2 regions of the Limnohabitans sp. TEGF002 genome follow, and region 1 is predicted to be linked to the other one. Evidence: predicted binding sites of a transcription regulator. Region 1 holds the regulator's gene; the other holds the start of a gene.
What was found. Region 1 encodes NrdR, which represses ribonucleotide reductase genes. Its sites were predicted from a motif close to CACNANATNTNGTG; they were not measured.
Positions count from the first base shown of each region.

Region 2: ACZ5SR_RS04120 (ribonucleoside-diphosphate reductase subunit alpha) is a predicted target of NrdR. The motif match lies at 1,656-1,669, and genes of this name have one in related genera.

Region 1 covers NZ_AP029224.1:2,086,302-2,089,704, reverse strand. Annotated here, with positions in the region: gene ACZ5SR_RS10350 (type IV pilin protein) at 1-459, opposite strand, end outside; gene ACZ5SR_RS10345 (GspH/FimT family pseudopilin) at 537-1,112, shown strand; gene nrdR (transcriptional regulator NrdR) at 1,146-1,595, opposite strand; gene glyA (serine hydroxymethyltransferase) at 1,608-2,852, opposite strand; ZMP/ZTP riboswitch at 2,907-3,080, opposite strand; gene ACZ5SR_RS10330 (transglycosylase SLT domain-containing protein) at 3,120-3,403, opposite strand, start outside.
Region 2 covers NZ_AP029224.1:810,272-813,674, forward strand. Annotated here, with positions in the region: gene ACZ5SR_RS04120 (ribonucleoside-diphosphate reductase subunit alpha) at 1-1,567, opposite strand, end outside; gene ampD (1,6-anhydro-N-acetylmuramyl-L-alanine amidase AmpD) at 1,992-2,579, opposite strand; gene ACZ5SR_RS04130 (PP0621 family protein) at 2,593-2,829, opposite strand; gene ACZ5SR_RS04135 (cytochrome C assembly family protein) at 2,826-3,403, opposite strand, start outside.

The sequences.
Region 1 (3,403 bases):
GCAGCGATGGGGGTCGCTGTCTGGGTGTTCGCCCGCGCCGAACACGGCGGTGGCGCTGCCTTGCCAACTCAGGCGCATTGGCGTGCAGTCCCGGTCCACAGCCTGATTGTTCAGTGCGATGGCTTGCGCTGCATAGCCTTCGGCGCTGACCTCGGTCAGCGTGATTTGGTAGTGCCCCAGGGGGGAGCGATCAGTGGTCCAGCCCAACGCGCTCAAGTTGTCGGCGTGGCTGTCGTGGGTGCTGCGCCAACGGGCCTGGTCCAGTTGGAGTTGGAGCAGCGCAGCTTGCCCATCGCTGCGTCTGGCCTGGCGCTGCTGCTGTTGGTAAGTGGGCAGGGCCAGGGCCCCGAGCAGGCCCATCAGGGCGACCACGATCAACAGTTCGGCCAAGGTCCATCCGCGGCTGTTTTGGGGGTGTTGGCTGGTCGTTGGCCCCTTGACTCGGGTGACGGTATCCATAGGCAATCTCCTGTGGCTTGTTTTATTGTGGCCTTATGTATTCATCTTGTACAGTGCAAGGACCCGCTCACCCAACCATGCGCCATCCAAGCCCTCAACCCCAAAAGACCCGTCTGAGCGTCTGTGCACCAGGATTTACCTTGCTGGAAGCCTTGGTGGTGATGGCTTTGCTGGGCATTCTGGTGGGCATGGCCGCTCCCGCCATGTCGGACTTGCGGTCCAAACACCAACTGCAGGCTCAAGCCGAGAGTTTTTTGGACAGCTTGGTGTTAGCGCGCTCGGAGGCCTTGCGCCGCCAACAGCGCATCAGCTTGTGTGCTCAAGCCAGTGGCGGCGGCTGTGACACCGATGGCCAGTGGCAGCAAGGCTGGCTGGTCTTTGTGGATGGGAACGACAACGGCCGGTTGGATACCGACGAAGCGTTGCTAGAGTCACATGAAGGCCTGCCTGCGGGGATAACGCTGCGCGCGACCAGTACGGTGAAAACCTATTTTTCTTATGGGCCCGAGGGTCGCAGCGCAACCAGCAATGGGGCATTCATGGCCGGGACATGGCGCTTTTGCCGGGCCTCAGCTGACGTGGGCTGGCAGGTGGTCAGCAATGCTTTGGGCAGGCCCAGAATTGAAAAGTACACACCGCAGAAGTGCCCCTGAAAACCCCGCTTTGGGCTCATCACCCTAACCGGATCAGCTTTGGACTTCGTCCACCAGAGTTTTGAACTCGTCGATGTCTTCAAAGTTGCGGTACACGCTGGCAAAACGGACATAGGCCACTTTGTCGAGCTTTTTGAGCTCGCGCATGACCAACTCGCCAATGCGGTGCGAGGCGACTTCGCGGCTGGGCATGGCCAGCAGTTTTTCTTCGATGCGCTCGATCGCACCGTCCACCTGTTCGGTGCTCACAGGGCGTTTGCGCAGGGCCAGGTTCAGGCTGGCGCGCAGTTTGTCGCGTTGGTATTCGATGCGGCGACCGTCTTTTTTAACGATGGCCGGGAAACTCACTTCGGGCTTTTCGTAAGTGGTGAAGCGCTTTTCACAAGCGCCACATTGACGACGGCGGCGGATGAAATCCCCGTCTTCGGCCAGCCGTGTCTCCACCACTTGGGTTTCGAGGTGACCACAAAACGGGCATTTCATCGTGAAGTCCGATCAGCCGTAAACCGGGAAGCGGCTGGTCAGGGCGTGCACTTTGGCGCGCACCGCAGCCAGGTTGGCTTCGTCCAGCGGGTTGTCCAACACATCGGCAATCAGGTGGGCCGTGGCGCGGGCTTCTTCGTCCTTGAAACCACGGGTGGTCATGGCCGGGGTGCCGATGCGCACGCCACTGGTCACAAACGGCTTTTCGGGGTCGTTCGGGATGGCGTTTTTGTTGATGGTCATGTGGGCGTTGCCCAAAGCGGCCTCGGCCACTTTGCCGGTGATGCCTTTGGCGCGCAGGTCGACCAGCATGACGTGGCTTTGGGTGCCGCCGCTGACGATGCGCAGGCCGCGAGCGGTCAAGGTCTCGGCAATGATCTGTGCGTTCTTGATCACTTGGGCTTGGTAAGCCTTGAACTCGGGCTGCAGCGCTTCTTTGAAAGCCACGGCTTTGGCCGCGATGACGTGCATCAGCGGTCCGCCTTGCAGGCCGGGGAAGATGGCGCTGTTGATGGCTTTTTCGTGTTCGGCCTTCATCAAGATGATGCCGCCACGGGGGCCGCGCAAGCTCTTGTGGGTGGTGGAGGTGACCACATCGGCATGCGGCACAGGGTTGGGGTAGACGCCTGCGGCAATCAGACCCGCGTAGTGGGCCATGTCCACCAAAAAGATGGCGCCGACTTCCTTGGCCACTTTGGCAAAGCGGGCAAAGTCGATGTGCAGCGAATAGGCCGAAGCGCCAGCAATGATCAGTTTGGGTTTGGTTTCGCGGGCCTTGGCTTCCATGGCGTCGTAGTCGATGGCTTCGTTGGCGTCCAAGCCATAGCTCACCACGTTGAACCACTTGCCCGACATGTTCAGCGGCATACCGTGGGTCAGGTGACCGCCTTCGGCCAGGCTCATGCCCATGATGGTGTCACCAGGCTTCAAGAAAGCCAAAAAGACCGCTTCGTTGGCCGATGCACCGCAGTGCGGTTGCACGTTGGCGGCTTCTGCGCCAAAAATTTGCTTGATGCGGTCAATGGCCAGTTGCTCGGCCACATCCACATGCTCACAGCCACCGTAGTAGCGCTTGCCCGGATAGCCTTCTGCGTATTTGTTGGTGAGCTGGCTGCCTTGGGCGGCCATGACGGCAGGCGACGCGTAGTTTTCGCTGGCAATCAGCTCGATGTGGTGCTCTTGACGGGCGTTCTCGGCCTGGATGGCGGCGAACAGCTCGGGGTCGGTTTGTTCAATCAGAATATTGCGGTGGTACATGGCAGTCCTTCAGATGATGGAACCTTGACAGGCAACTTGTGAAAAGTTCCCGACAAGGGCTGCCCAGGCGAACGGCTGATAACCCGAGGCTGGGTTTCATGGCCAGTTCCGGGCTGTGCGCTTCCCAGTGGTTCTGGGGTAGCCCAACGGCCACCGCGCTCCACGTCAGAGTGATCCCGACTTGTCTGTGAAAAGAAGGGGCTCCTATCGCCAGTCGCGCACTTCGTTAGTGTAGCCGAGCGCTGCAGCCTTTCGGCCCCACCTGCCTCAAAGCTGTGCCGGTCCGTTCTTGGGCAACAATGCAGCGGTATTTTGCTTGTCTGTGACTTGGTCCAGCTGCCGTTGCTCGGCCCGGACCCGGTCGACGTATTGGCTTTCTATGGCCTGGCCGGAGGACGCGCCATAGAGCGCCAAGGCTTCCTCCAGCGAGCTGGTTTGCTGGAGCAGACTTTGCAAATGCCGAACCCCCACGCGCACATTGGTCAGAGGGTCGAACGCCGACAAGGGGCCGCCAAACTGGCCCAACGTTTCGGCATGGGCCTTGATTTCCA
Region 2 (3,403 bases), 1.3 Mb from region 1:
CCACATAGGCTTTTTCGAATGCCAGGCCGAACAGGTCGTGCAAGTCGGGCACATCGGAGGGCGAGAACAAGGTCCAGCTGCCTTTTTCCATGACACGGCGCATGAACAGGTCAGGGATCCAGTTGGCCGTGTTCATGTCGTGGGTGCGGCGGCGGTCGTCGCCTGTGTTCTTGCGCAGCTCCAGGAATTCTTCAATGTCCAGGTGCCATGTTTCCAGGTAGGCACACACAGCGCCCTTGCGCTTGCCGCCTTGGTTGACCGCCACGGCAGTGTCGTTGACCACTTTCAGGAAGGGCACCACACCTTGCGATTCACCGTTGGTGCCTTTGATGTGGGCGCCCAAAGCGCGCACAGGTGTCCAGTCGTTGCCCAAACCGCCTGCAAATTTAGACAGCAAGGCATTTTCCTTGATGGCGTCATAGATGCCGCCCAGATCGTCGGGCACGGTGGTCAGGTAGCAGCTCGACAGCTGCGAGCGCAAAGTACCGCTGTTGAACAGGGTGGGCGTAGACGACATGAAGTCGAACGAAGACAGAATCTCGTAGAACTCAATGGCACGAGCTTCGCGGTTGATCTCGTTGAGCGACAAGCCCATGGCCACGCGCATGAAGAAGGCTTGCGGCATCTCGATGCGGGTTTTGCGCACGTGCAGGAAATAGCGGTCGTACAAGGTTTGCAGACCCAGGTAATCGAACTGCAGATCACGTTCGGGCTTCAACGCAGCGGCCAATTGCTTCAGGTCGAATTGAAGGAGTTTTTCATCCAGCAGGTCGTTGTCCACGCCTTTTTTGATGAATTGCGGGAAGTAGTTGATGTATTCCTCGGCCATTTGGCTTTGGGGGACTTCTTTACCCAAAATTTCCTTGGCGATGGTGTGCATCAACAAACGTGCGGTGACGTAGGTGTAGTCCGGGTCTTTTTCGATCAGGGTGCGTGATGCCAGGATGGAGGCTTTGTAAACCTCTTCCATGGGCACGCCGTCGTACAGGTTGCGCATGGTTTCAGTCACGATGGGTTCGGGACTCACGTCCTTGCCCAAGCCGGCGCAGGCGTTGACCATCAGCGATTTGAGGTAATCAATGTCCAGTGCGACGCGTTGACCACCATCGATCACGTGCAGACGTGGCTCTGCAGGTGTGGGGGTCACTTGCTGGTGTTGTTGCGCACGCTCTTGGGTGCGGCGCTCACGGTAAAGCACGTAAGCGCGTGCAACTTCGTGGTTGCTGCTGCGCATCAGGCCCAACTCCACTTGGTCTTGAACGTCTTCGATGTGGAAAGTGCCACCGCCGGGACGTGAGCGGACCAAAGCGCGAACCACGTTTTGGGTCAAGTCTTCGACCACTTCTCGCACGCTGGCGGACGCTGCGCCCTGTGTGCCGTGGACAGCCAAGAAGGCTTTCATCAGGGCCACGGCGATCTTGTTTGGTTCAAAGGGAACCACGGCGCCGTTGCGGCGAATGATCTGGTAATTGGCAAGTGCCTGCAAGCTCGGGAGGCTGTTTTGTCCTGCTTCAGGCTGGCGCAGAAGGGCTTGTGATGGGGAGGCGATATTCAGGTCTGTTTGCATGGTTATTTCTTTGAATTTTGGTGATCTTGGGCTTCGGTACAAGGCGCATGAACTGGCGTCTTGGTTAATTGTGAAAATTTGTAAGAGACACTATATCTGGTGTCTGGCATCTGCACAAGCCACTACAGGTAGTGTACCGGTCTGTTTTGTGAGTCTGTTTGGAAGTGGGTAAATAAATTCATGGACCAGCGTTGCAGCTGCCATCTTTCACTTGCTGAAAAAAAGCCCTGGAAGGCTTGTTTTTAAAGGTTTTCAGGTGGCTGATTCAGGATTGATGCGGCTTGCCAAGCCATTTTGTTTTTGAAGGCCTTGATTGAAGGGGGGCACGTGAGCGCAGTTGTCTCGCGATCTCTAAATATCGGTCAACTTGCTGAGGGAGTTGAAGCCGTCAAAATATTTTTTCGCCGTTGTGGGCGAGCACGAATCAGGGAAACACCTGAGGCGGAAAATCCAACAGTTTTTTCAGATGTGGCCATTGGAAGCCCGGCCCTGGGTCCATTTTTCGTCCCGGTGCGATGTGCTCATGGCCCGCCATGTGCGCGATGGGGTAGTGGCGACGGATGTCCCGGCACAAATCGGCCAGTTGTTGGTATTGGGCCTCTTCGAAGGTCTCGCCTTCCAGGCCTTCCAGCTCAATGCCGATCGAGTCGTCGTTGCAGTTGGGTCGCCCCCTGTAGTGGGACTGTCCGGCATGCCATGCGCGGTCATCGCAGCTGACAAACTGCCACAGCGTGCCATCACGGCGAATGTAGAAGTGCGAGGAGACTTCCAGCCCTCGAATGCTCTGGAAGTAGGGGTGTGCGTCCCAATCGAGTTGGTTGGTGAACAAGCGCTGCACGGCATCGCCGCCGTACTGGCCGGGGGGCAGGCTGATGGAGTGGAGCACGATCAGGTCAATGCAGACCCCTGCAGGGCGTGGACCAAAATTGGGTGATGCCAGCCGTTGCGCTTGGGCGTGCCAGCCTTCTTGCCAAGTGGCACGCGAGGTGTTGTCTGAATCAGGCACCCGCATGAAAGCCGTGACCTCAGCCAGGGTTGCGGTCTTGCGCAGCAGACCGATGCTCTGTGCTGCAGTAAAGCCCTTTTTGGCCTGAGACCGCTTCTTCTTGCGGCAAATGAATGCCGCAATGAGCGCAGGTGACCATTTCCGAGGGGGCCGAAGCCTCTGGGGTGGAAGGCGGTTGGTCCTGCTTTGCCGCCTTGCCACGTTTGATCGCCCAGATGACCAGCAAAACCACCAACAGCAAAAACAGGTATTTCATCCCATGCGCCTCAGCAAGACTTCCATGACAAAACGCGAACCTGCGTAAGACAGGAGCAACAAACCCGCGCCAATGTAGAGCACCCGCACAGCCCTGCGGCCCCGCCAGCCCCATTGGCTGCGTCCCACCAACAAGACGGCAAAGGTGAGCCAGGACAACACAGCAAAAATGGTTTTGTGGTCCCAGCGCCAGTGGCCTTGTCCTTGGCCATAAAGCGCATCACCAAATAAGACGCCAGCGACCAAGGTGGCGGTCAGCAAAACGAAACCAGCCAGCACAAAGCGGAAGGTCAGGCGCTCCAGCGTCAAGAGGGGTACCCCACTGCTGGCGTCGTGGGCTTGACGAATATCCCTTTCTGCGCGGGTCATCATCCAGCCGTGCACCACGGCCGCCCCAAACATGCCATAAGCGGACAAACCCAAAGCCCAATGCAAAGGCAGCCAGGCAGAAGCTTGTGCGGACAGCGGGGTGCCAGGGAAAAACCAGGCCAAAACGACGGCGACTGCGCCCAAACTGCCCATGGCCCATCGTGCTTTGAATTTAGGGAAAAACTGGCTCTCTAATATGTACGCGC